DNA from 3 places in the Pedococcus sp. P2_E4 genome. Region 1 is predicted to be linked to each of the others. Evidence: riboswitches for the same ligand, from Rfam matches in the RefSeq annotation. Region 1 holds a riboswitch; each other region holds the start of a gene.
What was found. Region 1 has a riboswitch for cyclic di-AMP ahead of AC1DV7_RS16345 (C40 family peptidase). Riboswitches for the same ligand answer to the same signal wherever they lie in the genome.
Positions count from the first base shown of each region.

Region 1 (15,644 bases):
GACGACCGGCCCGACCCCTCGACGCTCGCGGCCAGCCTGGGCACCGACATCGACGACATCGTCTCGGCCTTCGCGGCACCTGCGCTCGGGATCGACCCGACCAAGCGGCTGACCGCGGAGCGGCTGTGCGCCGCGTTCACCGGCGACCTCCTGGGGCGGATCGGGACGCCCGACGGGCTGTCCGACCTCGCCGACCAGGAGCACGCCAACGGCTTCTGGGCGCTACCGGGTCGCCCAGTCGCGGGGGCGAAGGCTGACCGGCTGCGCACGGAGGACTCGACGCCGTTCGGCCCGCTGGCGGTGGGCCGCAAGGGCCGGGCCGCCCACCAGCCCGGCAAGGGGACCGGGGCACCCAAGGGCACGAAGGTCGGCTGGCGGGGCGTGTCCCCGATGACGAGCGGCAAGCGAGCCGCCGAGGAGACCCGGACCCGCGGCGAGGAGCGCGAGCGCGACGACCCGGGAGCGGGCACCCGCAAGGGCGGCACCGGCACCCCGCCTCCCGCCGGTCGCGACGTCACCCGCGCGGCCCCGCGGGTGTTCCGCCCCGCTCCCCTGATGGTCGGCCTGCGCGGGGTCCACCCGTCGGCGCGGCACCACGGCGACGGGATGTTCGACGACCAGGGCCTGCTGCGCTGCCGCTTCCCCGGCGAGGTGTCGCCGTCGATCGACGGCACCGTCGACGGGCGGTCGGTCCTGCCGACCCTGGGCAGCGGTGCCGTGCCGAGCGAGGTCACCCGGGTGGTCCGCGAGGCGATCATCTGCGACGGCTACTCCGTCGGCTGGCTCGCCGCGTCCTCCGGTCGCAAGGGCGAGGAGGTGCGCGCTCTCGAGGGGCGCCTGACCGCCGAGATGTTGCGGCTGTACGGCACGACGGCGACGTACGACGGGTCGGGCACCGGGTTGGTGGCCGCCGCGGCGCAGGCCCGGAAGCCGAGGGCTGCGGCCCGCGACTCCTGGTCGGGCTACTCCCGGGTCGAGGAGGTCACGACCCTGCAGGTCGCTGCCGAGCTCTCCCGGTTCTCCCTGGTGGCCTGGACGCCGCCGAGCCCGATCGCCATCACGACGTGGCGCCAGCCCTGGGCCCCGCTCTGGCTCGAGTGGCGGGTCGAGCTCACCGGCACCGAGGACCTGGCCGGCTGGTCGCTGGTGGACGGCGACCTGCGCCGCACCGATCCCGTCGCGGGCGAGACGCGGACGCTCACCGGACGCAGCCCGCTGACGACGGGGGTGGGCGAGTCGCTCACGACGGCCATGGCCAAGTGGCTGGAGCAGGAGCAGGCCCGCGACCTGGCCTCGCCCAGCCAGTCCCTCATCCCCGACGCGGACGAGGGCGTGCTCGCTGCCGTGGCCAACCTCGTCCGGCCGCTGGACCTGTGCTCGGCCTCCTTCGACGGGATCCGCGAGCAGCTGCTCGGGATCGCCTACGAGGGTTTCGTCCAGCGGGTGCGGGGCACGGACGGGGTCAACCGGCCACGCGCGACGGGACTGCCCGTGCCCCTGTTCGGCGGGGCCCTCTCGGTGCTGGACCTGCGGCTGGTCGACGCCTTCGGCCGCGTGGTCGACGTGCCCCTGACCGGTCTGGCCCGGACGAGCACCCAGGAGCTGGCCACGGACCCGACCGGCGTCCTGCTGCCGCCGCGCATCCAGAACAGTGCCCGCTGGCTGCTGCGGCTCGTCGACCCCTCGTACGGGCTCGACCAGGACCCGGCCGCGGCGCCCGAGGCCTACGTCGACCAGCTGCGGGCCGCCCTGGCCGTCACGCCGGTGTCCGGCTTCCTGCTGCCCGACCACATCGACGAGGCGCTGGAGGTGTTCGACCGCGACGGCAACCCCCTCGGCCAGCTCGAGCACGACTCCTTCAGCGTCGACAACGGCCCGGGGTCGGTGCGCTGGGACCCCGCACCCGGACGACCGGTCCCCCCGGACGCCGGGCCCCTGACCGACATACCGCCGCACGCCCAGCACGCCGCCCTGTTCGCGGCTGGGCTCGTCCAGGCCGACATCGACTCGCGGCAGGCTGCCACGCCACCGTCCTGCAGCGCGTTGTCGGCGCTGCTGCGGGCGATCGACTCGACCCTGTGGACGGTCGACACGTTCGCGGCCATCGGGACCCCGACGATCGCGGGGCTGGTCGGGCGGCCGGTCGCCGTCGTGCGGGCCACGCTGCGGCTCGACGCGCCCGACGACCTCGACGAGGTGCAGGTCGACGAGGCCGGCGGCCCGGCTGCCCGCACGGCGGCCTACGCAGCGCTCGAAGCCCACGACTTCCCGTTCCGCATCGGCGAGCTCGGCCGCAGCGACGACAGCGTCCTCGGCTTCTTCGTCGACGACGACTACACCCGCTTCCACGTGGTCGACAAGGTCGTGGCCGACTCGGCCCTGGCGTCCGGGCCACGCACCGGCTTCCTCGGCCGGCTCGGCGAGACCCCGGGGCAGGACCCGATCGAGCACGACTACCTGGTCCTCGAGGACACCCTGACGATCCGCGTCGGCCAGACGCGGCGCCTGACGATCCTCATGCTGCCCGCCGGCAAGGTGCACCTCACCTCGGGCATCCTGCCGCGCAAGGCGCTGGAGCTGGCCGACACCTGGGTCGGCCCCGGGCTGGCGAGGATGGTGCCCTCGATGCGGGTGGGCCCGCTGCTCGTCGACCCGGCCGAGATCCGGCTGCCCAACGTCGCCTCGCTCGGCAGCAAGCAGCAGTTCACCCGGCGCACCGGCCCGATCAGCTGGAAGGACGACCCCATCCTCGCGTCCACCACCAGCGCGTACCTGCCCAAGATGCCGCACGAGGTCCAGGAGGGCTGGATCCGCGTGGCCCCGGACGAGGAGGACACCCCGTGACCGGCAAGCGGCGGGCGCCCCTGGGGTCCAAGGCACAGAGGGAGGAGATGGCGGCCGGGCTGCGCAAGGAGGCGGCGCGGGCCGCCAAGCGCGGGCAGGCCGCCGACCGTGCCGCCAGGGACGCCCAGCTGCTCGACGGCATCGACCGGGTGGCCCTCGAGGAGGCCATGAGGTCGGTACTCGCGGCGCGGGAGGAGGCGGCACCGGACCGGGTGCGGGCCGATGCGGACGGGTCGGACGGTGCGGACGGGTCGGACGGTGCGGACGGGCCGGACACCCATGCGGAGGATGCCGCGCGCGCCTTCCCGTCGGCGGTGGACCCGGCCGGCCGCTGGGTCCCCATCGGGCCCTCCGTCGTGCGCCGTGGCCAGGCGGTCGACCGCCCGCGGGTTGCCGGCCGCATCCGTGACATCGCCGTCGACCCCACCGGCCGGCGGGCGTATGCCGCGACGGCCCAGGGCGGGGTCTGGTACACCGACGACGGCGGGGCGACGTGGTCGCCCGTCGGCGGCTGGTCGGAACGCCGCCGGATCCGTGGCGGGACCGTCAACGCCCAGGCGTGCGGGTGCATCCTCGTGGACTTCGACGCGATGCCCCTGCTCGACACCGTGCTGGTCGGCACCGGGGAGCCGAACTTCCTGCCGGCGAACTTCGTCGCGGCGACGGGCGAAGCGACCATCAACGGCGTCGGGGTGCTCGCGGCCATCGGCCCCACGTTCCCACCCGGTCAGGCGGAGCCGTGGGAGCCCGACACCGGGATCGGGGCGCTCGAGGGCCTGGGGATCTTCAGGCTGTTGCGCAACCCCGCCTCCACCGCGGGCGAGGCCACGGCCGGCGCCACCCAGGACGTCGTCATCGCCTGCACGACAGGCGGCGCCTTCCTCGGCCGGCGGCAGTCGCTGCCCGCGGGCGGCGGCAACCCAGTGCGCGACGGGTACACCTGGACCGCGCTGGCCGCGGTGTCGGCAGCCTTCCCCGGAGCGGCGATCTCGGACGGTGTCTGGCTCCCGGGCGGGCGGCTCGTCCTCGCGGTCGCGGGCCGAGGCCTGGCCTTCAGCGACAACGCCGGCACGGCCGTGACTCCGCTGCCGCTGACCAACCCCGTCCCGATCACCGGCTACCTCAGCCTGGCCGCCACGGGCAACACGGTCTACGCCCTCGGTGAGACCGGTGGCAACCCCGCCCTGTGGCGAGTGGCCGACGCGACCGTCGCGGCGCCGACGGCGGACGACGTCGGAACCCCCGGGGCGGCAGGGGGTCTGCCCCGGACGCTGTGGAATGGCGGGACCAGCCAGCGCGACTACGACCAGTGCATCGCCGTGGACACCGTCGGCGCAGTCCACCGCGTGTACGTCGGGGGAAGCTCCCTCGCCTACGGTCCGGCCGACGGCGACTGGGGTGCGAGCATGTACTGCTTCGACGTCGCCGCCTCGGGGGTGGCCGCACCACCCTTCGTCCTCCAGCCGACGGTGGGGATCTCGTCGGCTGCGGCCCTCCCCGGTGGCGATGGGGCGACGGTGGCGGGGGCCATCGGCAACAACGTCCACGGTGACGTGCACCGGCTCGTCCTGACGGGCAACGCGCCACCACGCCGACAGGTCTGGGTGGCCACTGACGGCGGCATCTTCGTCTCCGACCGGTCGGGTCGGGTGGGCACGTTCGCCGCCTGCAACACCGGCCTTGCCTCGCTCCAACCGGTCTTCGTGCGCAGCCACCCGGTCAACGGGCACCTCGTCGCCACCGGCTGCCAGGACAACGGCAGCCAGGTCCGCATCGGCGACTCGGTGTGGGACGAGCCGTTCACCGGCGACGGCGGCGGGGTGGCGTTCCACCCCACGGCCTCCCACCTGCTCGTCCGCCAGTTCAACGCCTCCCGCTGGTACTGCACGTCGCGCACGGCCTTCGTCGACCCCATGACCCGCAACCCCGGGGAGCCGAGCCGCGTGGTCGGCCCGGGCGTGGAGGGCACCGGGCCGTGGAGCGCCTTCTACTCGGGCGCCGCTACGGTGCGGGTCCCTCCGGTCGGCCCCAACCCGGCCACCGGGCGGCTGGCCATCGGCACCTACCGGGTCTGGCTCACCGACGACCTGGGCAGCGGGGTCGGCCCCAACACGTGGAACACCATCCCGTACCCCAACGGGGCCATCCAGGACGGGCGCCCGGGGGTCAACGGGGCCGCGAACAACGCGCAGCTCCAGATCGGGTTCAGCGGACTCGGCAGGATCATCACCCTCAACTGGGTGTCCCCGACCCAGCTGCTCGTCCTCTACACGGGCGGCATCGTCCGGTTCACCGAGGCTCCGGCAGGCACCTGGGCCTCGACGACCTGGTCGATCACGAGTGCAGCGGTCGCGATCCCGCGCACCACGACCCTGACGGACATCGCTGCGGTCCCCGGCACGCAGGACTTCTACGTCGCGACGACCGGAGTCGTGGGTGGCCCCGACGAGACCCTCTGGTTCTTCAACAACGCCGACAACCGCTACAAGCGCACCACCCTGCGGCGCCAGCTCGATGCCGGCGGGGCCGTCAACAGCGGCCCCCGCGACCCCGTGTTCTCCGTCGTCGTCGACCCCGGCGACGCGACCGGCAACACCGTGTATGCCGGGACCGTCACCGGGGTCTGGCGGGGCACCCGCACCAACAACGCGACCGGTGCCCACACCTGGGTCCCCTACGTGAACGGGCTGCCGCAGGCGACCGTCCAGGACCTCGACATCTGGCGCGCCCCGGGCGGCGCGCTGGGGGCGCCCCGGCTCCTTCGCGCGGGCGTCCAGTCGCGGGGGGTCTGGGAGGTCGACCTGGCTCGGAACGCGGTGCCGCAGACGTGGATCCGCTCGACCCGGTTCGACGACCGGCGGAACCCGCTGACGATCCACCCGGACCCCCTCGCGGCGCCGCCCGCGGTCCCGGCCTCGCTCGCGGCGAGCCCCGACATCATCGTCCGGCCGCGCTGGCCCGTCGCCGCCACGCCGGCCTTCCTGCCGGCCCCGGCGATCACGGCACTGAACGCGCCGGCATACGACGTGTGGACCTTCCAGACCGCGTTCCGCTGGCTGTATCCCAGCGTGGTCGCCAACGGACTGTTCTCCGATGCCCTCGGGCGGCTCGTGGCGCTGCACCGCACCCAGATGGCACCGGCCAAGTCCGCAGTGCCGCAGATCGACGCCGCGGTGTGGGCGGACGTCGTGGGCGGCGTGCGCGTCAAGGCCGACGGCACGGTGACCACCGACACCGCCGATCCTCGTGCGGTCTACCGCGCACCGTGGCAGACGCCCCGCGCCGCCAGCGTGTCGGCGACCGAGGCCGACCTGATGGATGTCGTGCCCCGCAACGTCGTCAACGACATGTGGACGGTCTTCCGTGAGCCCTCCACCGTGGACGTCCTCGTCCACCACCGCGATGCGATCGGGCTGCGCGCCAACCAGGGCTTCGTCGTCCTCCTCTGGCGCGCGGGGGTGACGCCGTCGGACCTGCTGGCATTGTCAGTGACGAGCCTCCTGCCCTTCCTCACAGCGGCCGCGGCAGGGACGGCCCAGCCGGTGCCGGGCGGATGGAACCTCGCGACCGGTGGCAGTGGGGTCACCTGGCGCACCGTGCCCACGGCGGTCGACGCCCGGATGCCGCGCGCCGTGTCGGTCGACGTCGACCTCACCGCCGTGCCGAACAAGCAGCAGGTGCTCTTCCTCGCCTTCGTCGGGTCGATCGGTGCGGGCGAGGTGTTCGTGCCGCCCACCACCGCGCCGGGTGCGGTCGTGCCCCCCACCACCGTGTCCGAGCTGGTGCGCTTCTGCCCGTATGCCGCCGCGCGGATCGTGCACATCGAGAACCGCCCGACCTGAGACCCGCCTCCTGGACCTGGTCAGGGACGGAAGGTCACGACGCGGGGCTCGATGTTGCGACGGTCCTGACCGCCCTGCAGCGTGTAGCCGCTGGCGACCCACGAGGTGGTCCGGGTCGGGTGCGCGCGGCAGGAGAGGTAGTCGCCCCACTTGCCGGCCTGCGGTGCGTGGGTGGACGTCGCGGTCGTCTTCGTGGTCCAGGTGTTGGCCTGCTGGTCGAGGACCCCGACCGCATGGGCCGGCTGCGTGGGGCCGCCGAAGAAGGCGGTGAGGCCGATGGCCCCACGCCTGCTGGGCGCTGCCGCCGGATAGGCCCAGGCGCCGTTCTGGCTCCAGAGGTCCGGCTCGGCCACGACGGTGAGCGACTGCTCGTCCAGGGTGACGGCGCGGATGTAGGGCTGCGGCCGCCCCGGGCCACGCCCGGCACTCCACAGGAAGCCGAGCCGGCCGCCGGCCCGCCAGGCACCGGTGACGCGGTCGTCGCAGCGGCTGAGCCACGGCTGGCCGTCCGGCCCGAGCGAGCGGTAGTCGCTGTCGTTCCAGGGGGTCACGGGGATCGTCCAGGCGCTGACGTTCGCCGCGTCGTCCGGCCACTGGAACAGCCGCAGGGACCGGCGCGACTGGTCGTTGGCAGCGAACCACATCGAGGACCCGGCCCCCGAGACCAGGCGCAGCGAACCGACCGACGTCGTGGACCAGTGACGACGGGTCAGGGGCGCCGTCCTGGTCAGGTCGGCACGCGCATACCGGATGACGCCGGCCCGCACCCACCGGTCGGAGCCGTCGTACTGGTTGAAGGTGAGCCAGAGGTTCTTGGTGCTGACCGCGAGGTCGGGGAAGTCGAACCACACGTCGGTCCAGGCCGGGTCGAGGTCGGCCGGCGAGACGTCCCACCACCGCCACGTCCCCGAGGCCGCCGTCCGGCTGACGGCGAGCCGGTAGATGTTGCTGCGCCCCGACTTCGAGTACTGCAGCAGCCACACCCACAGGCGCTGGGTCGGCAGGTAGGTCACGAGCTGGTCGCAGCAGAACACCCCACGGTCGGCAGGGAACTCGGTGAACGGGTCGAGCAGCGACCAGGTCGCGCCGCCGTCCGCCGATCGCGTGGCGTACCAGTTGCCCGTGACGAACAGGATGGAGGAGGAGACGCCGACCGAGGGTTCGCCGACGGTGCCCGTCTGGGTGCCGGTGGCAGCATCGTCGAGCGCGATGTTGGCGGTGATCGTCAGCACGAGTCGGCCCCGCTCACTCGGGGTCGGTCGGCGGCGGCGCGGTCGGTGGCGGCGCAACCGGGGTGGCGGGGGGCGTCTCCGGCGGCTTGGGCCCCGGCTTCTTGCGCTCGGCCGACTGCTGCCGGTCGCGCTGGTCCAGCTGGCGGTCACTCATGGGGATGCCCAGGTCGGGCTCGGCCCCGGCCGGCAGCCCCTCGGCGGCCTCGGCGCCCGCCAGCGCGTCGTCGCGGGCCTTGTCACCCTTCCTGCGCGCCCGGACGTGCGTGCCGGCGAGGGGGTCTGCGCCCTCGTGGGTGGCCTCGGTGGACCCGGCCCGTCGCTTGGTGGTCATCGGCGCGGGTCGCCACCTGAGCTGTCGCGAGCCAGGGCGGGCCGCATCGGTCGGCGCCACTCCACGCGGGCCAGGATGCCCAGCACCACGGCGGCCGCCAAGAACAGCAGAGAGATCGCGCGCTCGGTGCCTCCGCTGCCGGCGTCACCACCCTCGCCGCCGAGCCGCTCGATCCAGTCCGGCACCAGAGCAGTCACGACGGCCAGGAGCACACCGATCCCCGCGAGCACCACCTCGGCCCAGAACCGTCGCCTCACCCCAGGTCCGCGCATCACCCGCTCCTCCCGATCGGACGGTCGGGCCGCATCCCCGCCGCTCCCGGCGGGGGCACCGGGCCCCTCGTCCAAGGATGGACCCGGGTCGCTCCCGCGACAAGGTGTGGGAGGGGGCAGGTCGCGGGTGGGCGGGTCGCGGGTGAGCATCCGGGCAGGTGGGCATTCCCGGCAGGTGGGCCTTCCCGGGCAGGAGAACGGCGGGCGACTGGGTGCAGTAGTCGCCCGCCGTTCCGACCGACCCCGTCCCCCGGACAGGCGGTCACCAGTGAGACGTCCCCGGCCCCGGAAAGTGACGGCAGGCCGGCGGGGTCGCCGTGCGGCCTAGGGTGACGGGCTCCCGGCGACCGGTGTCGAACCGCTCGAGGTCTGCACCGGGGGCGTCGGCGCCGTGGTGGGCTCGGCTGCAGTAGGGCTCGAGGGCGACGTGCTGGTCGATGGGGTGGGGGTGTCGACGGACTGCGGTCCGCTCGGTGCCGTGGTGCTCGCCGGCGCGGGGGCCGCCGCAGGCGCCGTCACGGTGACGGTGACTGCGGGGGTGGGCGGGGACGTCGACGCGACCCTCGCGGGCGGCGCGGCGCCGGTCTTGGCGGGGACTGGCGTCGCCACCTTCGTGGCGCGCGGGGCCTGGCCCACGACCGGGTCCGCGGTGGTGGTGTCGACCGCCGCACAGTGCCGGCGGTCGGACTCGTGGCCGGCCACCAGGACCCCGGTGGCGGCGACCATGGACACGAGGAGGACGAGTATGGCGCCGCCTCCCCTCGTCCGCCGGATGAGCAGCAGACCGGCGGCGGCGGAACCGAGCAGGAGGCTCGCGGCTGCGGCCATGAGGGCGGCCAGGGTGTCGAAGGACTCGGGGCAGGTCGGGTTCATGCGCGGGGGAAGGACTCTTTCGGTGACGCTGCAGGGGCGTTGAGCCTGCACTGGTGTGGGGTGCTCGGAACAGGGAGATGTCGGGCGAATCCGGGGGAGGGCACAGGCGCCCTCAACTGGTACTGACGCGCCAGCAACGAATGTGTGACGCGACGCGAATCATTTACTGCCGCAATGGATTTCGATCGCTGCTCGGCTTGGCATCAGCCTGCGATGACGGGTACCTTGCGGGAGCCCGGTCGGCGATCGGGCGCTGGACGAGTTGCCGAATCCTGCCCCCGGCCAGCCATCGACCTTCAGGGCAGGAGCGGGGAAACCACTTCGGACCGACTCGGTCCTTGGGGTGAAGCCGCCCTCGTCGACGTTGCAGAGGCCGACTCCGGTCACGTGGCGACGGCGAGCGCGGCCGGGCACACCTCCGCCCGAACCCGACAGCTCACCTCGCAGGCGGTGGAGGAGTTGGCCCATGTCATTGACGTACATCGGAAGACATCGCAAACCCCGGCGTCGCCGCTACCGGGGCTCGGCGGCTGCGGCCGCCCTGGTGACGATCGGCTGCCTCGCCGCCGGCGTACCCAACGCGGCGGCTGCCCCGGCCCCGACCGCCACAGGAGTCCTGGCCTGGCCGGTCCTGCGCCAGGGCTCCACGGGCGCCCACGTCGTCGCGATCCAGCGCATCGTCGGCGTCACGGCGGACGGGGTCTTCGGTCCGAGGACCACAGCAGCCGTGCGGCGCTACCAGGGACGGCACCACCTGACCCCTGACGGAGTGGTCGGCCCCCGGACTGCGGCGGTCATGCGCCGGGGTCCCAAGGCGGCAGCTGCCAAGGCGGCCCGCACCAAGGCGGCCCCTGTCAAGGCTGGGGCGTCCAAGGCAGGGGCGTCCAGGGCTGGGGCGTCCCCGTCGCTGTCGAGCACCGTGGTGGCCATTGCAGCCGCCTACACCGGGATTCCCTACCGGCGTGGGGGCACCGGGCCCGGCGGCTTCGACTGCTCCGGCTACACGTCGTTCGTCTACCGCAAGGCAGGCAAGTCCATCCCGCGCACCGCGGCTGCCCAGCAGGCCGCCGCGCGCCGGGTCTCGACACCACGACCGGGCGACCTGGTCTTCTTCGGGTCGCCGGCCTACCACGTGGGCATCTACGCCGGGGGTGGCTACATGTTCGACGCGGGCAAGCCGGGCCTCGTCACGCAGAAGCGCAAGGTCTTCGCCGGGGTGTCGGGGTACGGCCGCTTCTAGGCCTGCGACGCGCAGGGCCGTCGCGAAGACGCCCGCCGGCGGCCAAGGGGGGTGCGCTCAGGCCGCCGGCGGGTGCCCATCAAGCGACCGGAGGTTCGAAGGCCGGCCACACAGGAGAGACGTCGGATCCCCCTGAACCGTGACGGCTCACTGTCGGTCGGTGTCCTGGTCCACCCGGTCCGCGAGCTGGTCTGCGATCAGCGCCCAGTGCGTCCGGACCTGCCTCAGGTGGTCGTGGCCGTGTCGCGCGGCCTGGCGCTGACGCGACGCGAAGTCTCGCAGCGCCTGGTTCAGGACGGTGCCCTCCTGGTCGTCGTGGACCTCCAGGACCAGCCGTGGGCCTCGGCCGGCCTGCGGATCGACGTCCAGGGTGCGCTCCCACTGCAGGGCAGCCCGGTCGAACTCCTCCAGCGTCACGGCAGGGTCGTGGGCCGCCCGCCACAGCGGGTGGGCGCGATCCGCCGGCATCCCCCTCGCGTCAACCTGCCGAGGAGCCGCCGGCTCACCACGGGACACGTCCGGGAACGCGAGCACGCCGAAGGGAAGCCCCTGTCCAGTTCGATGTTCCTCCACGCCGTGTCAGACGCACGGATCGGTATGACGTGACGACTGCCGCCCGCGGGCGGCCCTTGCTCATCGGCCGAGCACGTCCCGCTCGCCCGGGTGGCGGGCCGGGTCAGCCTCGGGCAGGGCGTCGACGGCCCAGTCCGAGCGCTTCCACTCCGGGACGGGAGTCAGGCACCCCTCGCGCGGCACGAACCGCGAGCGCCGCACGAGCTCGTACCGGTGGATGTAGCGCGGGCAGTTCGGGTAGACGGCCCGGGCACGCACCCGGATGACGAGCTGGGCCTCGGGGTACTCCTCGCGCAACGGGTCCTCGAGGTCGATGCTCGCGACCCCCTCGAGCCGCATCCGGTGTCCGCGCTCGAAGTCGATGAACAGCAGCCCGACATCGGGGTTGACCAGCACGTTGCCGGCCGAGAGGTACATGCCGTTCCCGTCGTAGCTGGGAAACGCGATCGTGTGCGGGTCGAGCACCCGCACGAAGCCGGGCTCACCACCCTTGTACGAGCAGGTCGGCCGTCCCTGGTCGTCCGCCGTCGCGAGGAAGAACATGTCGCGCGCCTCGATGAACGCGCGGTCGCCGTCGCCGATGGTGTCGCTGACGAGAAGGTCGTCGATGCGGTCGGCCAGCGCCCTGGTGTCGAACCGGTCCTGCAGCGCCCGGCTGCCCTCGTGGTACGTCGATGACATCGAGTCCTCCCTCAGGGGGTCCTGCGCATGAAGGTGAGGTGGGTGACCCCGCTCGGCGAGGAGACGGCTTCGACGTCGTAGTCGTCCTCGACGCCTTCGAGCCCGTCCCAGATCCGGACTCCGCGGCCGAGCACGATGGGGACCTGGACGAGGTGCAGGTGGTCGACGAGCCCGGCAGCGACGAAGTCGCGCACGACGGTGGGGCCGCCACCGAGCCGGACGTCCAGGCCGTCGGCGGACTCGCGTGCGGTCTCCAGCGCCTCGGCCGGGGTGGCGTCGAGGAAGTGGAACGTCGTGCCACCCTCCATCTCGATCGAGGGGCGCGGGTGGTGGGTGAGCACGTAGGTCGGTGTGTGGAACGGCGGGTTCGGCCCCCACCAGCCCTTCCACTGCGGGTCGGTGTGCCAGCCGGGCGGTCCGAACTTGTTGGCGCCCATGATCTCGGCGCCGATGCCCTCACTGTGGCGGCGGGCGAACGAGTCGTCGACGCCGACGGTGCCGCCTTCGCCCCAGAAGCGGGTCGCGAACATCCACTCGTGCAGGCGCTCACCGGCATGGCCGAACGGTGCCTCCAACGACTGCGGCTCGCCGGTGGCGAAGCCGTCGAGGGAGATGGCCAGGTTGTGGACCCGGGTCAACGACATCCGCCTCATCGCCCTTCGGCGCGGCGCAGGACCGTCTCGAACTGCCTGGCCAGGACACGCCGCCCCACCACCGGGATCAGGGCCGCGACGATGCGGCCGGTGAACGAGGCGGGCAGCCTCTTCAGGGAGACCCGCAGGTCGGTGCCGCCCCCTGCCGGCAGGAGCTCGTAGCGCCAGCTGCTGCCCGGCGCCCACAGGTTCGACTCGAGGGTGTCGATCGTGACGGTGCCGGCGGCGGCGTCCCACGAGTAGCGCTCCCGCTCCCAGCCCATGCCCGTGCCCTCGGTGACCTCGGCCCAGCCAGGACCCTGGTCGTGGACCGTGAAGTGCTCGGAGTCGACGTTCGGCCACCAGCGGGAACGCTCGGGGCCGAAGTCGGTGATCACGGCCAGGACGTCGCCCGGCGACAGGCTCGTGTGGACGGTGAACCTCGTGCTGGTCATCAGGGTCCCCTCGGTGGCCGCGGAGTGGCTGCTCTCGGAGGACCATCATGCGCCACCCGGTCATTCCGTGGCAGGCATGGCGACGGGGCACTCGCACCGGTGGGTGCGAGTGCCCCGTTCAGGCGCCTGCCGCGGCGGGCTGGTCCTCCGTCACTTCACCTCGGCGCGGCGGACGACGAGCAGCCCGATCGCCATCGGCAGGAGGAACCACAGGCCACCGGAGACGGCCAGGTGCTGCCACTGCTGGCTGGTCAGGCTGCCGTCGAACAGCGCGGTCTGCGAGTAGTTGTAGTCCACCCACGGCTGCAGGTCGGCGAACCACTTCTGGTTGGCGGCGAGCAGGCCGAGTAGCGGGGGCAGCACCAGCGTGTACACGAAGTACGTGACGATGGCGCCCGCGGAGTTGCGGATGAGCAGGCCGAGCGTGAAGCCGAACAGCATGCCCAGGACACTGCCCAGGACGATGAGCGCGAAGTGCGCCGCCGAGACGTTCCAGACCGGGTCGACCCCGGCGATGGCACTCCCGACCAGGGTGCCGAGCACCCCCACGACAAGGGCGACGACCATCGAGGTGACCCCCACGGCGATGGCTGCGAGGAACTTGGCCCCGAGCACACGACCACGGTGCGGCACGAGGGTGAAGGTCGTCAGGCCGCTGCGCTGGCTCCACTCGCTCGTCACGGCGAGGATCCCGATCATCGGCAGGATCACCGTCATCGGGGCGCCGATGGCTGCCGCGAAGTTGTCGAAGGTCAGCTGGTCGTCCGGTGCGAACACGATGATCGCGGCCGTGGCGAGCACGCTGGTGATGACGATGCTGGCCATCAGCCAGAAGCCCGATCGCGTGTCGAACATCTTGCGCAGCTCCACCGCGATGATGCGGGTGAGCGGGATCCGTGCCGGCGCCTTGCGGCTGCGGGCTGGGGACTCGGCCGACGGGGAGGTCGGTTTGGTCAGGACGGCGGTGGTCATGCTGCTGCTCCTTCGCGCTGGGTGTCTGCGGTGAGCTCGAGGAACATCTCCTCGAGCCCGGCTCCGTCGGCGGCGCGGAGCTCGGTGAGGACCACCTGGGCGGCGAGGGCGATCTCGCCGACGTGGTCGGGTGAGGCGTCGGTGTGCACGCTGCCGTCGGGGTGACGGGTGATCGCCAGGCCAGCGCGCTCCATCGCGGTGGCGAGCGCCGCACTCTCGCGGGCACGGACCACGGTGCCGGCCGCTGCGAGCAGGTCGGCCTTGGTGCCCTGGGCCACGATCCGACCGTTGCCGATGACCACCAGGTCGTCGGCGATGACCTCGATCTCGTGCAGCAGGTGCGACGAGAGCAGCACCGTGCCGCCCTGGTCGGCGAACCCGCGGAGCAGGTCGCGCATCCAGCGGATCCCGGCAGGGTCGAGCCCGTTCGCCGGCTCGTCGAGGATGAGGATGTGCGGGTCACCCAGGAGGGCGGTGCCGATGCCGAGCCGCTGGCGCATGCCCAAGGAGTAGTCGCGGACCCGGCGGTCGGCCTCGTCGGCGGTCAGGCTGACGAGGTCGAGCATCTCCTGGACGCGCGTGCGCGGCAGGCCCATCGTGCGCTGGGCGAGGGTGAGGATCTCGCGACCCGTGCGCCCCGCGTGCTGTGCCGACGCGTCGAGGAGGACGCCCACCTCGGCCCCGGGGTTGGGCAGGTCGGTGAACCGTCGCCCGTCGACGGTTGCGGTCCCCGAGGTGGCGGGCGTGAGGCCGACGATGATGCGCATCGTCGTGGACTTTCCGGCGCCGTTGGGGCCGAGGAAGCCGGTGACCCGGCCGGTGGCCGCGGTGAAGGAGACGTCGTCGACGGCGGTCATCCCGCGCCCGTAGGTCTTCGTGAGTGATTCGACAGTGATCATGTCGAGCATCGTGCTGGTGGCGAGCTGGTCACCACATCGGGGAGGCGCCTGATCCCCACCCTGACGCGCCCCTGACGCACCCTCGGGGTCACCCCTGACGACGCGTGGCTGCGAGGATGGGGGCATGCCGGACATCGCACCTTCTCCGGGCGGCGTGCGCGTCGACCGCGTGGTCACCTCCGCCGACGGGTTCGACAACAACACGTGGGTGATCGGCGACGACCGGGAGTGCTGGGTCATCGACGCCGGACACGACGGTCGCCCCATCGTGAAGTCCATCGCCCGCGGCAGGAAGGTCAGGGGCGTCCTCGTGACGCACGGCCACTGGGACCACATCGACGCGGTCGGTGAGGTCTGCGACGGCACGCGCGCCCCGTCATACCTCCATCCTGGCGACCGGTTCCTCTGGGACGAGCTGTATCCCGTGACCCCCGACCGCGACCTGGCCGACGGCCAGGTCCTCACGGTCGGCGACGTCACCCTGCACGTCATCCACACCCCGGGGCACACGCCCGGGTCCACCTGCTTCCATGCCGCCGAGCTGGGGGTGGTCTTCACCGGGGACACGCTCTTTCCCGGGGGGCCTGGCGCGACCAGGCACGACTACAGCGACTTCGACACCATCATCGCGTCCGTGCGCGACCGGCTCTTCACGCTGGACCCGGCCACCCACGTCCTGCCCGGCCATGGCGAGCCGACGGTCGTGGGGACCGAGCTGCCGCACCTGCAGGAGTGGGTCGACCGACGCTGGTGACCCCCTCCCCGAGTGGGCGGGCGGTCAGCTGAACAGCATCACCC
Region 1 covers NZ_JBFUEO010000049.1:3,165-18,808, forward strand. Annotated here, with positions in the region: gene AC1DV7_RS16315 (hypothetical protein) at 1-2,844, shown strand, start outside; gene AC1DV7_RS16320 (hypothetical protein) at 2,841-6,686, shown strand; gene AC1DV7_RS16325 (hypothetical protein) at 6,707-7,918, opposite strand; gene AC1DV7_RS16330 (hypothetical protein) at 7,932-8,249, opposite strand; gene AC1DV7_RS16335 (hypothetical protein) at 8,246-8,521, opposite strand; gene AC1DV7_RS16340 (hypothetical protein) at 8,846-9,394, opposite strand; cyclic di-AMP (ydaO/yuaA leader) riboswitch at 9,648-9,855, shown strand; gene AC1DV7_RS16345 (C40 family peptidase) at 9,861-10,634, shown strand; gene AC1DV7_RS16350 (hypothetical protein) at 10,782-11,102, opposite strand; gene AC1DV7_RS16355 (pyridoxamine 5'-phosphate oxidase family protein) at 11,268-11,888, opposite strand; gene AC1DV7_RS16360 (dihydrofolate reductase family protein) at 11,900-12,532, opposite strand; gene AC1DV7_RS16365 (SRPBCC family protein) at 12,538-12,975, opposite strand; gene AC1DV7_RS16370 (ABC transporter permease) at 13,126-13,947, opposite strand; gene AC1DV7_RS16375 (ATP-binding cassette domain-containing protein) at 13,944-14,846, opposite strand; gene AC1DV7_RS16380 (MBL fold metallo-hydrolase) at 14,971-15,600, shown strand; gene AC1DV7_RS16385 (hypothetical protein) at 15,625-15,644, opposite strand, start outside.

Region 2 (3,475 bases), on a different contig from region 1:
CTTCACGGTGGCGTTGACCCTCATCGCCGACCTGTTCTTCGCGGTGCCGGCCGGCGCCCTCGTGCACCGGGTGGGGGAGCGCAAGGCCCTCATGGGGGCGGCCGCCGCCGATGCCGTCGCCGCCCTGTTCGCGGTGACGGCCACCTCGCTGGTCGCGCTCATGGCTGCGGTGTTCGCGATGGGGTTCACGTCGTCGGTGTTCCTCGTGGCCCGCCAGTCGTACCTCATCGACGCGGTGCCGATCGCGATGCGTGCGCGGGCGTTGTCGACCCTGGGCGGGGTCCACCGGATCGGGTTGTTCGTCGGGCCCTTCGTGGGCGCTCCGATCGTGCACTTCTGGGGACCGCAGGCGGGGTTCGCGGTGGCGGTCGCGGCCGGGGTGCTCGCGACGCTGCTCGTGTGGTGGGCGCCCGACCTCACGGCCGAGCACGAGGAGGCGGCCCGGCTCGAGGCGCCGGTGGGCACCGCCACGCTGCTCTGGAGCCACCGGCGCACGTACCTCACCCTCGGCCTGGCCATCGCCGTCGTGGGTGCGGTGCGGTCGTCGCGGGTCGTGCTCGTGCCGCTGTGGGCCGCCCAGTCGGGGCTGTCCGCCAGCACCACCGCCGTCATCTTCGGGGTCGCCGGGGGCGTCGAGATGCTGTTGTTCTACCCGGCCGGCTCGGTCATGGACCGGTTCGGGCGGGTGTGGATCGCCGTGCCGTGTGTCGTGGTCGTCGGGTTGAGCCTCGGCGCCCTGCCGCTCACCGGGACTGCGCTGGGCATCGGCCTTTTGGCCGTCGTGGGTGCCATCGGCAACGGCATCGGCTCGGGCCTCGTCATGACCCTCGGCGCCGACGTCGCCCCGGCGGTCGGCCGGTCGCAGTTCCTCGGCGGGTGGCGCTTCGTGTCGGTCATCGGTGGCAGTGGCGCACCGGTCCTCATCAGCGCCGTCACGGCCGTCTCCGGCCTCGTCGCAGCCTGTCTCGGGGTCGGGGTGCTCGCGCTGCTGGGAGCCTGCTGGATCGGCTACTGGGTGCCGGCCTACGACCCGGTGCGTCGGGGCGCGGTCGCCCGAGCCGCGGCGTCGGGGGAGCCCGAGTTGCCGGACAGCGGCGCGCAGTCGCCCGCTAATGAGAGGCTTGACCCGTGACGGACCTGATCGACACCACCGAGATGTACCTCAAGACGATCTTCGAGCTCGAGGAAGAGGGCATCACGCCGCTGCGCGCCCGCATCGCCGAGCGCCTCGGCCACTCCGGGCCCACGGTGTCGCAGACGGTCGCGCGCATGGAGCGCGACGGCCTGCTGGCGCTCGCCGGCGACCGTCACCTCGAGCTGTCCGAGCACGGTCGGCTGCTGGCGACCCGCGTCATGCGCAAGCACCGGCTCGCCGAGCGCCTGCTCGTCGACGTCATCGGGCTCGAGTGGGAGTACGTCCACGACGAGGCCTGCCGCTGGGAGCACGTCATGTCCGAGCGGGTCGAGCGCAAGATCCTCGCCATGCTCAAGGACCACCACGACTCGCCCTACGGCAACCCCATCCCCGGCCTCGACGAGCTGGGTGAGGTCGAGCCCACCGAGGACTTCCGCTCGGGGCTGCACACGCTGACCGAGCTCGCGACCGAGACCCCCGAGATCGTGCTCGTCCGCCGGATCGGTGAGCCGGTCCAGGTCGACCACGAGGCGCTCAGCCTGCTCACGGTGGCCCGGCTGCTGCCCGGCGAGCGGGTGCGGGTGCACCGCCAGGACGGGCGCGTCGTGGCCGTGCGCGAGAACGCCCCCGAGTCCACCGGGGTCTCGCTGCCCGACGACGTCGCCCAGCACGTCTTCGGCGCCCTGGTCTGAGCGGCCCTGGTCTCAGCGGCGCGCCTGCCCTCAGCGGCGCGCCTGCCCTCAGCGGCGCTCTGGTCTGAGCGGCGAGCCACCCCCGCCGGGGTATGTCGCGGCGTCCCTGACCCGCCGGACCGTTCACCGATCGGACGTGTCCGATTTTTCCCCCGTTGAGCACGAACTGTCATCGAAAGATGGCGTTTGCTTGACGATCGCATGGGCTCGCCGTGACCTCAATGTGACTTTTGGTCGGGGGTTTGTGTAGTCTCGCGGGGATCTCTCCACCCCCCGGGGAGATTGGCCCGATGTGGAACGCCTAGTCCTGCCATCACGTTCGGGTCCTCAGCAAGTCCGCTTGGCAGGAGCGGGGGACCCACTTTCGGGCCCTCCTTCGGGAGAGTCCTTGGGGTTAAGTCCTCTCGCGAGCGCCCGCTAGGTCGGGTGGCAACCGTGAGGGCCGGGTGATCTACCTCCACCCGAACCCGACAGCTCACCTCGTAGGCACTGGAGGTTCATCCATCGTGGCTTCACACGCTGCCGGTCGCCACCGCGCCCCTGGCCGTTACAACCCCGTTTCCGAGATCAGTGGCATCGTGGCGAAATCCGCCCAGCCTGCCGTCAAGACCTCGGCCGTCGTCGCCGCCTCCGGTGGTCTCGTGGCCTCGTTCGCCCTCCCGGCGTCCGCTGCCCCGGCCGCCCCGAAGGCCGACCCCACCGCTGCCACCACCAGCGCCCCGGTCGCCGTCAAGGCTCCCGAGGCCGCTGCCCCGCAGGCCTCTGACGCCTACGGCCTGATCGGCTTCAAGGCGACTGCCAGGCCCAAGCCCAAGGCCAAGGCCGTTCGCCCCGCCGCCGTCGCCACCGACCGCGTGCAGAGCTCGACCGCGAGCCGGTCGACCGCCCGCACGGCCCTCACCAGCAGCCGTCCGGCCGCCGGTGGCGTCCTGGGCATCGCTGCCCAGTACGAGGGCATCATGTACAGGTACGGCGGCACCACGCCCGCCGGCTTCGACTGCTCCGGCTTCACGGCGTACGTCTTCCGCCAGGTCGGCATCAGCCTGCCGCGCACGGCCGAGGCGCAGCGCCAGGCCGTGACCCCCGTGTCCAACCCGCAGCCGGGTGACCTCGTGTTCTTCGGCTCGCCGGCCTACCACGTGGGCATCTACGCCGGAAACGGCATGATGTGGGACTCCCCGCGCAGCGGCAAGGCCGTCGCGCTCCGCTCGATCTGGTCCTCCAGCGTCACCTACGGCCGCCCCTGACCCCAGGGTCCACCCGGCCGCAGCGCACCCAGGCCCCCTCCGCCACGGCGGACGGGGGCCTGCGTGCACCTGGCGCGGCGGTCCAGTGGTGGGCGTGTTTGTATGGAGGCATGACCGCCATCGAGATCGACGTGTGGGCGGACGTGGTCTGCCCGTGGTGCTACATCGGCAAGCGACGCCTCGAGCAGGCGATCGCCGAGAGCACCCACCCGGCCGAGGTGGTGGTGACCTACCACGCCTACGAGCTCGACCCGCGAGCCGCCAAGGGCAACGGCGAGACCGTGCTCGCGTGGCTGGCCCAGCGCTACCGCACCGACCTCGACGGGGCTCGTGAGATCGCGGAGCGGCCTGCGGTGATGGGCCGTCCCGACGGCATCGAGATCGACATCGACACCCAGCTG
Region 2 covers NZ_JBFUEO010000068.1:263-3,737, forward strand. Annotated here, with positions in the region: gene AC1DV7_RS17725 (MFS transporter) at 1-1,132, shown strand, start outside; gene AC1DV7_RS17730 (iron-dependent transcriptional repressor DtxR) at 1,129-1,827, shown strand; cyclic di-AMP (ydaO/yuaA leader) riboswitch at 2,146-2,327, shown strand; gene AC1DV7_RS17735 (C40 family peptidase) at 2,334-3,074, shown strand; gene AC1DV7_RS17740 (DsbA family oxidoreductase) at 3,185-3,475, shown strand, end outside.
Region 2: another riboswitch for cyclic di-AMP. It lies ahead of AC1DV7_RS17735 (C40 family peptidase); the one in region 1 lies ahead of AC1DV7_RS16345 (C40 family peptidase).

Region 3 (9,553 bases), on a different contig from region 1:
AGCGACCAGAACATCGGTCACCGTGATGTTCTTCAGGGTGACGTTCCCGGTGTTCTTGACCGCAAACGAGAAGGTGATCTCATCACCGACACCGGCCTTGCCGTCGTTGTTGGCGTCCTTGGTGATCGAGGCCGTCTTGAGCAGCGTCAGGCCCGGGGTGACCGGGGTCGGGGTCGTCGTGCCGGACGGCGGCGTCACCACCGGCGGACCGGTGGGCGGGGTGCCCTGGGCGGTCGCCGAGTTCTTGATCGAACCGGTGTCGACATCGGCCTGGGTGACCACATAGACGCTCGAGGTGCACACCACTGTGGCACCCGGAGCGAGGTCACCAGGCGGACAGGTCACCGAGACCTCCGGCCCGGCAGGCGCGACCAGCACGTCGGTCACCGTGATGTTCTTCAGGGTGACGTTCCCGGTGTTCTTGACCGCAAACGAGAAGGTGATCTCATCACCGACACCGGCCTTGCCGTCGTTGTTGGCGTCCTTGGTGATCGAGGCCGTCTTGAGCAGCGTCAGGCCGGTCGACGGGACCGGGGTCGGCGTCGTCGTCGACGACGGCGGGGTCACCACCGGCGGACCGCTGGGCGGGGTGCCATGCGCGGTCGCCGCGTTCTTGATCGAACCGGTGTCGACATCGGCCTGGGTCACGACGTACACCGAGCTGGTGCAGTCCATCTCGGCACCCGGAGCCAGCGTCGTCGACGGGCACGTCACCGACACCTCCGGACCCGCCGGAGCGACCAGCACGTCCGTCACGCCGATGTTCGTGAGCGTCACGTTGCCGGTGTTCTTGACGTGGAAGGTGAAGGTGATCTCGTCACCGACACCGGCCTTGCCGTCGTTGTTGGCGTCCTTGGTGATGGCAGCCGACTTCACGAGCGTCAGGCCGGTCGCCTGCGTCTGGACGGGCTGGGTGGCGGTGTCGCTGGCCGTGACATTCGGGCCGTCGGGCGGTGTGCCCGTGGCCGTCGCGGTGTTGTCGACGGCGCCCTTCTGGGCGTCCGCGGCCGTGATCACGTAATCGGCGGTGCAGGTGATCGTGGCGCCGGGCGCCAGCGTCGCCGGCGTGGTCGGCGTGCACGACAGGGACAGAGCCGGCCCCGCGGGCGCAGCCAGGACATCGGTCACCGTGACCCCCGTGAGGGTGGACTGTCCGGTGTTGGTGGTGACGATCGTGTAGTGGATCACGTCGCCGGCGTCGTCCAGGTTGTTGTTGTTGGTGTCGGTGACCGAGCTGATCGACTTGACGATGCCGATCGCGCTGCCGGGCGTGGTGACCGTGGCCGAACACCCGGCTCCGGGAGCGGGCGGGCAGTCCGGGTCGACAGTCGGGACCGTCGCGGTCGAGCCGGGAGTCGGGTTGGGGCCACCACCAGGCATCACCGGGATCGTCGTCTGCGCGGCGGGCTTGACGGTCGCCGTGTTGACGATGTTGCCGGTGGTGCCTGCGGCAACCGTGCCGGTGACGGTGTAGGTGAGCGTGCCACCGACGTTGATGCGCACGGTGTCGGCGATGTCACCGGAACCGCTGGCAGCACACGTGGTGGGCCCCGCCGGTGGGAGGTTTGCACTGCCCGCGGCGGTCACGGCGCAGGTCCAGGTGGCACCCGTGATCGACGCCGGGATCGGGTCGGTGAAGGTCGCGTCGATGGCGTCACTGGGCCCGTCGTTGTGCACCGTCACCGTGTAGGTGACCGGCTGACCGGGGGTGTACGAGTCGAGGTCGGCGCTCTTGGTGATCGACAGGTCGACCTTCGGGAGAACGGTCAGCGGGGTCGAGCCGGGCGGGTAGAGCCCGACGATCCTCGAGATGTTGTTGGTGCAGTTGGGGATGGCGGCGCCCGTGGTGTCGGTGCACCCGGAGTTGTTGTAGACGCCCGGGGTGTTGCTGGTGACCTGGACCGTGATCGTGCAGGAGGCCTGGCCCTGGGCGAGGTTGCCGGTGGCGCTGATGCTGCCGCTGGTCACGTTGCTGGCGGTCAGGTCACAGGTGCCGCCGACCGGCCCGGAGGCGACGAGGCCCGCAGGTAGGTCGTCGGTGAACGACCAGCCGTTCTTGGCCATCAGGTCGGTCGTGTTGGTCACCGTGAAGGTGAGGGTCGAGGAGTCGCCCTGCGTGATCGTGGCAGGCGAGAACTCCTTGTCGAGCTGCGGGGTCACGTCGACGATCTGCGGGAGGTCGAAGCCGACGTCGTTGCCGGTGCCCGTGGCCCTGAGGTTCCTAACGCGGATGCCCAAGGTGGGGGTCGCCCCCGTGAGCGGCACCTGCAGGGCGCCGGACTGCAGCTTGGCCACGCTGTAGTTCACGTTGTTGACGTTGATGACCTGCCTGCTGGGGTCACTGCACGGATCCAAACCGGTGCCGACGACCGTGGGAACGCCGTTGACCATGAGGGCGAACTCCTGGCTCGCGTGGTTGGAGAAGCAGTTGGTCTCGGCGAAGATCGCCGAGACGGCGTAGAAGTGGCCGGCGATGGTAGGGATCGAGTTCTTGGTGGTCTGGAGCTGGATGCCAGCTGCCTGGACACCGTCGGGGCGGTTCGTGTACTCGCTGAGGATCTGGTTCTGAGCGGCCTGGGCGGCAGTCATGCCCTGGTACTGCCCCATGGCGGTGGCCATGGCGCCGAGGATGTTCCACCCGCCGTTCCGTGCGCACTGGTCGTCGGCCGCCGGCGTGACACCGGAGGGCAACGGGCTCCCCTGGCGCATCACCCAGCCGTTGCAGGCGCTGGCTCCGGGGCTCCAGGCAGCATCAGCCGTGTAGGTCTCGCCGGCAGCAGCGGCGCCGCCGGTGTAGCTGCCGATCCTCACCGGCGCCGCACTCGCGTCGATGTTGGAGAAGTCCTCGCTGTAGAGCAGGGTCCCCGCCTGCGGTACCCCCGGATTGCCGGGGACGGCGAGAGCCGGCGTCACAGCCAGCGCGGTCCCCATCGCCGCCACCAGCGCGAACACGACTGTCAAGGCAGCAGGACGTCGCCATCGTGCCCTTTCCCCCATAAGGCCTGAAAAACGACGCACTGAAACCACACTCTCCTTAGTCACATGGGTTGCTTCGTCCCCCGTAAGACCTCGAAGCCGGCAAGTCGTGACGCTTCAGGCCGAAGAATCTTTACGGCCGCCTGACCAAACACGGGCAAGTCGCGTGTGGCCCCGCCGCGGGGCGGCCTGTAACGGGCCGGCCATAACCGGACAAAACCGCGCGACCCGTGCCGTGGACCGGCACAGGGACGGCGCCTGTCGGACGCCCATCGCACGGAGGTGGGAGCGCACGCATGGCTGTGGACGGCACGATCTCCCCCTGCGGGACCGCGCCGCCCACACCCATGAGAGGCCCGAGAGCCGATGTCGTGACGCGGGTCTCAAGCCCCGGGACGACGCCCGTCAGCTGCCGGTCAGCGTGCCGCCGAGGAGGAACACGACGGCACCGTCGCGGAGGAAGCGGAGCTCGCAACCGCCGTCGCCGACACCCCCCTGAACTGGGTGCCCAACACGACATCCACGTCCCGACCCACGCGGACCGTGCTCACCTGCACAGCACCGGGGATGTGGTCAGCTACCAGCTGCGCCGCGCCCCGCCCGTCCGGGCCGAACGTGATGACAGCCGCTGCGTCGGTCCACCGGCCCTCCGCAGCCGTCCCCACGCGTGCGACCCTGAAGCCGGCCTTCGTCAGCTGCCCTGCACCTTTCCTGGCCTGGCCAGAGATCCCGGACCCGTTGAACACCGCGACCTCGAAGCTGGCCAGGTCGGCCTGCTGCTGGTGGCACGACGCCTGGACGGTCTGGGGGGCAGGGTCGAAAGCCCCGAGCGCGGACGCCGTCGCCAAGGTCGACGCCCCGAGGACGAGCCCCGGCGTGCACACGAACAGCAGCACCCGACCGAGCTGGCGGCGGCCGGCCGAGGTCCAAGGCCCCGCAGGAGCGGACTCCGGCCGCCCCGAGGTCTCCCGTCCTGACGCTGGCACGGGGGTCGATGGGCTCGTGGGCATGGCGTGTCAGTCCTCCGGTCGCACGCCTCAGGTCCTCGAGACGGCCATCGTGGTGGCGACCGCCGGGCTGCGCGTTCGAGGATGAGAGCAGGGCCACCGCGGATGGTGACGCGCCCATGCCCGAGAACGGGACGAAGGTCGACAAACTGCGCTGAGCCGACGGGGGGACTCGAACCCCCAACCCCCTGTTTACAAGACAGGTGCGCTGCCAATTGCGCCACGCCGGCATGCCTGCCCGAGCAGACGGCGTCGATGGTACCGGCGCGGTGGTGACGGGCGAGAACCCTGCGCCAGACGGCATACCCCGCTCATGGCTGCGGCCTCCCACCCGCCGGGGTGGGAGGCCGCACGGAGGACGTCGTCAGCGAGCGTTCAGGTAGCTCTGGAGCGTCCGGACCGTGGCGCGGTCGAGGGTGCGCGACCCATTGTGGCGAGCGCCGATCTTGGTCTGGAGGGCGCGGATGGTCTTGGGGCCGATGACACCGTCCGGTGCCGATCCGACCTTGCGCTGCAACGCCTTCACGTCGGTGCGCGACAGGCTCCCGTTGACCGACCCACCGACCCAGCGCTCGATGGCCGCGTTGGTCTTCGGGCCACGGATGCCGTCGACGACCAGCCGGCCGGCGGGGGCGGTGCGCGCCGAGGAGCGGGAGGCGACCGGGGTGCTGCGGACCGCGGACGCGGTCGCAGTCGCGGACGACGCCCCTCCGTTCGCGCGCGTCAGGCCGGCGCGGGCCCCGCAGGTCGGCCACGCACCGGGGCCTTGCACCTTGAGGACCTTCTGGGCGACCGCGATCTGCTCCGACTTGCTGGCCTGGTGGGCGTACGCGGCGTAGGCGCCGCCACCGAAGCCGCTCCAGGTGGACCGGCTGAACTGCAGCCCGCCGTAGAAGCCGTTGCCGGTGTTGATGGACCAATTGCCGCCCGACTCGCAGGCCGCGACCCGGTCCCAGACGGTGCCGGCCGCGTTGGCCGAGGAGGCGGTCGCCAGGCCGCCCGCGACGGTCGCGACACCGGCCACGGCGACTCCGGTGACACGACGCTTGACGGGGTTGGGCTTCCGGGCAGAGTGCTTCGGCGCGTAGAACATGGGGAAGGGGTCCTCTCCTGACGTGCGCCTGCGAGGTGAGCTGTCGGGTTCGGGCTGTCAGGTGCCCGGCCGGCGGACCGGCTTCACCCCAAGGCCGCGTTGCGGCCGCGTTGGGTCCCCCGTCCTCGTCTGCCCGGAACCGTTCCGGCTGGTCACCCGCCTGACGAGGCTCGGCGCTGCGGGTGTGCATTGGGTGTGCCGTGTTCACTTGTGGGATGCCGGCGGCATCGGTCAACCACCGTAGGCCCGTGGGCGGGATCGGACAACCAGTTCGCCGGATGTCGTAGTCCCTTCGGTCAGAACTGGGCGGTAGGGGTCGACATCGCGACGCCACGACCGGGCCCGACAGGCGGGCGGCCGGGCGGCCGGGCGCCCGAGCGGGGGCGGTCCGGGTCAGCGACGCCGAGCGCGACGCTTCTGCACCGCACTGCGGTCGAAGGGCGCCGCCAGGAACTCACCGAGCACGCTGCCGGCCGCGATCGCGAGCAGCACGGCCATCGCCCCCAAGAGGGTGGTGATGCCACCCTGGAGCGACAACGTCCCCGCGCCCTCGGAGGAGCCGTTGACCATCTCGTACAGGCCCCGGAAGATCGCCAGACCGGGGAGCAGGCCGTACGACGCGGGCACGACGAGCACCATGGGCGGGGCCCCGAGCCGCAGCGCGACCAGCCGCCCGGCGAACCCGAGCACGATCGCGGCGCAGCCCGCAGCGGCCAGCGGACCCAGCCCGTCGATCCGCGCCACGGCCAGCGAGACGCCCACGCTGGCGGCGCACAGCAGACCGGCCGGCAGGACGAGCCGGCGCATGCTGCGAAGCCCGACCGCCCCCGCCAGGCCGACGAGGAACGCGCCCACCACCGCGAGGAGCACGGGTGCGCTCAAGGCCCGGGTGGCCACGATGGACGGCGACGCGACGTCGAGGTCGAACATCTCCGTGAGGGACAGCGTGAGGGACAGGCCCGTGGCGACGCCGAGGATGATGCCCGCGGTCGTGAGGAAGACGGCGAACATCCGGCCCGCTCCGGTGACGGAGTAGCCGGAGATGGCATCCTCGAACGCCGAGGCGACCGTGCGTCCGGGCAGCAGCACCGTGATGCCGCCGGCGACGATGAACGCGAAGTCCGACGACGAGACCGGCAGCCAGCCCTGCGCGCCCAGGCTGAACGCACCCCAGGCGCAGACGGTGGCGAAGAACCCACCGATGGCGCACTGGTAGAAGTCCGGCAGCCCGCGCCGCCCCAGGGACCGGGCGGCATACCCGACGAACAGCGCCGACAACCCCGACACGAGCGCGGCGACCGCACCGGCACCCAGCATCGTCGCGATGGCGGCGGCCAGCACACCCAGCGAGCCACGGACCGCCCACCGCGGCCAGAAGCGTGGGGCGCGGCGGATCTCGCGCAGCCGGGCCGATGCGGCCTCGCGGTCGTAGCCCTCGCTGACGAGGCTCTCGACGAACTCGTGCACCGCGGTCAGCCGGGCGAAGTCACGGCTGGCCGAGCGCACGACGCGCAGCATGGTGATCGGGAGGCCGGAGGTCGTCGTGCACTGGATGAGCAGTGACTGCAAGGTGATGTCGACCTCGAGGTTGTCGAGCCCACCGGCCGCGGCGACCGCGATGACCGACGACTCGACCTGCGGCGCCCCCGCCCCGCACCGCAGCATCAGCTCGCCGACCCGCAGGGCCAGGTCGAGGGCCGCCCGCGCCTCGCGCTCCTCCGCCGCCGCCTGCCGGATCTTCACGTTGCGATAGGGCGAGTGCCTCAGCGACTCCAGCATCGGCATCGTCTCGGTGAGCTCTTCGCCGCGCCAGATGCGGCTGCTGCGCAGGACGGGGCGGCGTGGCCGGTGCGGCGGGCCCGGGTCGGGGCGCGGGCTCGGGTCTGGGGTGCCTTCGGCCATCAGCCGAGCCCGGGGAGCACCGCGCTCGGTGCCTGGGTGGGCCACCAGTCCGGGGAGCCGGCTTCCTGGAGGGCCAGGCCCGCGAGGGCGAGAGCCAGCAGCAGGAGGAGCCCGACCGCGATCTGGGAGGCGCGCGCACCGGGCACGACACCGCGCACCAGGCTCCGGGTGCCTCGGCGCAGGCCGGAGCCCCCGGGCCCCCACCACGCCATGAGGGCGGCTACCAGCCCGCCGACCGCGAGGTGGGGAGCCGAGTTGGGTTCGGGAGACCCACCCGTGACCGCCACGGTGGCCAGCGCGGAACTGAACACCGCGCAGATGCCCACGACCGCCGGCAGCAGGGCGCTGACGACGGTGGCGAGCGCGCCGATGACCAGGTGCCAGGGGCTCGCGGCGACCGCGAACGGCACGTCGCTGCGCCGACGGCCCTTGTTGTAGCGGCGCAGCACGAGCGAGGTCACCGAGCGGTCGGCGGTCCGCGCCGCCCACGACAGGACGATGGCCAGCGTCACCGCGACCACCGGGAAGGTCGCGACGGCAGCGACGAGCACGACCAGCAGGGCCACGAGGGTGCCTGTGCGCGTCGGCCGCCCGATCCGCGGGTCGGGTTCACCGGGGCCGCCCTGCCACGCGGCCTGCCAGTCGGAGACCTCGTCGCCCTCGGGCTGGTAGTCCTCGTCCCACGGCACGAGCTCGCCGGTGTCGGGCGGGAGCGCGACGGGTCCGAGCGGGGGCCGCTCGACCTGGGGGACCACCGCGGGACGGTCCCACTCGCGCGTGCTCGGCTGCGCGAGCGGCTGGGTATGACGGGTGGGCAGGGCCAGCGCCGCGGTCACCGGGCGCCCGGTGGCGTAGCGCTCCAGCGCCTCGACCACCTCGTCGGCGTCGGGCCGCTGACGGGGCTCGGGTGACAGCGCGGCATACAGCAGGGGGGCGAGCCTCGGGTCGACCGAGGCCAGGTCGGCCTCGCCGCGGCTGACGCGGTTGAGGACGAGGTCCATGGGTCCGCGACCGAAGGGCGGGGCCCCGCTCGCCGCGAACGCCAAGGTCGCGGCCCAGCCCCACCAGTCCGTGGCCTCGGTGACCGGCGCCCCCTCGACCACCTCGGGCGACAGGTAGCCGGGGGTGCCCATGACGAGTCCCGTCATGGTGATCCGCACGTCGTCGGCGACATGGGCGATCCCAAAGTCGATGAGGACCGGGTCGTCGTCGAGCATGAGGACGTTGCCGGGCTTGAGGTCGCGGTGGATCACGTCGGCCGCGTGGATCGCGTGCAGGGCCTCGGCCAGCCCACGACCGAGGCGGAGCAGCTGGTCGCCCCCCAGGGCGCCGTGCTCGCGGACCACGTCGTCGAGGGCCGGGCCCGGGACGTAGCGGGTGACCAGGTAGGGGCGGTCGCCGTCGAGGTCGGCGTCGATGACCGCAGCCACCCGGGGGTCCTTGATGCGCCCGAGCACATCGACCTCGCGGCCCAGTCGGATGCGTGCGTCGCGGTCGTGGGCCACGTGCGGCCGCAGCAGCTTGAGGGCCACCGCGCGTCCGTGCGGGTCGAGGGCCAGGTGGACCACTCCCATACCGCCCTCACCGAGCTGCTGGATGAGCCGGTAGGGGCCGATCCGGGTCTCCGGACGCGGCGCGCCGGGCAGGACGGCGTGACCGTCGCTGCCTTCGATCGCCTCCGTGGTCATGCCCCTACGGTAAGCGAGACGGCTGGGGGAATCCGGGAGGGTTACTGCTGGATGTAGCCCACGAGCTGGTCCCGCTCGGACTGCAGCTCGTCGATCCGGTGCTTGACGATGTCACCGATGCTGACGATGGCCCGCAGCTTGCCGTCGACCACCACGGGCACGTGGCGGATCCGCGCGTCGGTCATGGTGCGGGCGAGCTCCTCGATCGGGACGTCGAGGTCACAGGTGCGCACGTCGGCGGTCATGATCTGCGAGATCGGCGCCAGGAGCACCGCCGCCCCGTCCTTGTGGAGGTGACGCACGACGTCGCGCTCGCTCACGATCCCCACCACGGTCTCGCCGTCCTCACTCACGACGAGGGCACCGATCCTGTGCTCCTCGAGCAGCGCGAGCAGCCGCTCCACGGTCTCGTCCGGCCGCACCGTCACCACCAGGTCGCCCTTGCGCCGCACCACATCCGAGATCCTCATGCTCAGACGTTAGACCGGCCCGCGGGCCGACGCTAGGGGAAGCGCCCTAGGGTGGACGGTGCAGCCACCTCTGGAGATGATCGACAGTGCCGCGCAGTTCCACGTCCTCGCCCACCCGCCGACCACCGACCTTCGACCTCGTCATCGCCGCCAACCGGCTTCCCGTCGACCGCGTCGTGGGCCCCGACGGCGAGGCCAGCTGGCGCACCAGCCCGGGTGGCCTGGTCACGGCGATGGAGTCCGTCATGCGCGGGCGCGACGGGGCCTGGGTCGGCTGGGCGGGAGAGCCCGGGGACGCCCCCGAGCCCTTCGTCAGCGACGACGGGATGTACCTGAGCCCGGTGGCGCTCTCGGAGGACGAGGTCGCCCAGTACTACGAGGGCTTCAGCAACGACACCCTCTGGCCGATCTACCACG
Region 3 covers NZ_JBFUEO010000001.1:220,562-230,114, reverse strand. Annotated here, with positions in the region: gene AC1DV7_RS01145 (DUF7507 domain-containing protein) at 1-2,952, opposite strand, end outside; gene AC1DV7_RS01140 (LytR C-terminal domain-containing protein) at 3,393-3,986, opposite strand; tRNA gene AC1DV7_RS01135 (tRNA-Thr) at 4,141-4,213, opposite strand; gene AC1DV7_RS01130 (transglycosylase family protein) at 4,348-5,076, opposite strand; cyclic di-AMP (ydaO/yuaA leader) riboswitch at 5,108-5,198, opposite strand; gene AC1DV7_RS01125 (threonine/serine exporter family protein) at 5,470-6,978, opposite strand; gene AC1DV7_RS01120 (serine/threonine-protein kinase) at 6,978-8,666, opposite strand; gene AC1DV7_RS01115 (CBS domain-containing protein) at 8,708-9,136, opposite strand; gene AC1DV7_RS01110 (alpha,alpha-trehalose-phosphate synthase (UDP-forming)) at 9,223-9,553, shown strand, end outside.
Region 3: another riboswitch for cyclic di-AMP. It lies ahead of AC1DV7_RS01130 (transglycosylase family protein); the one in region 1 lies ahead of AC1DV7_RS16345 (C40 family peptidase).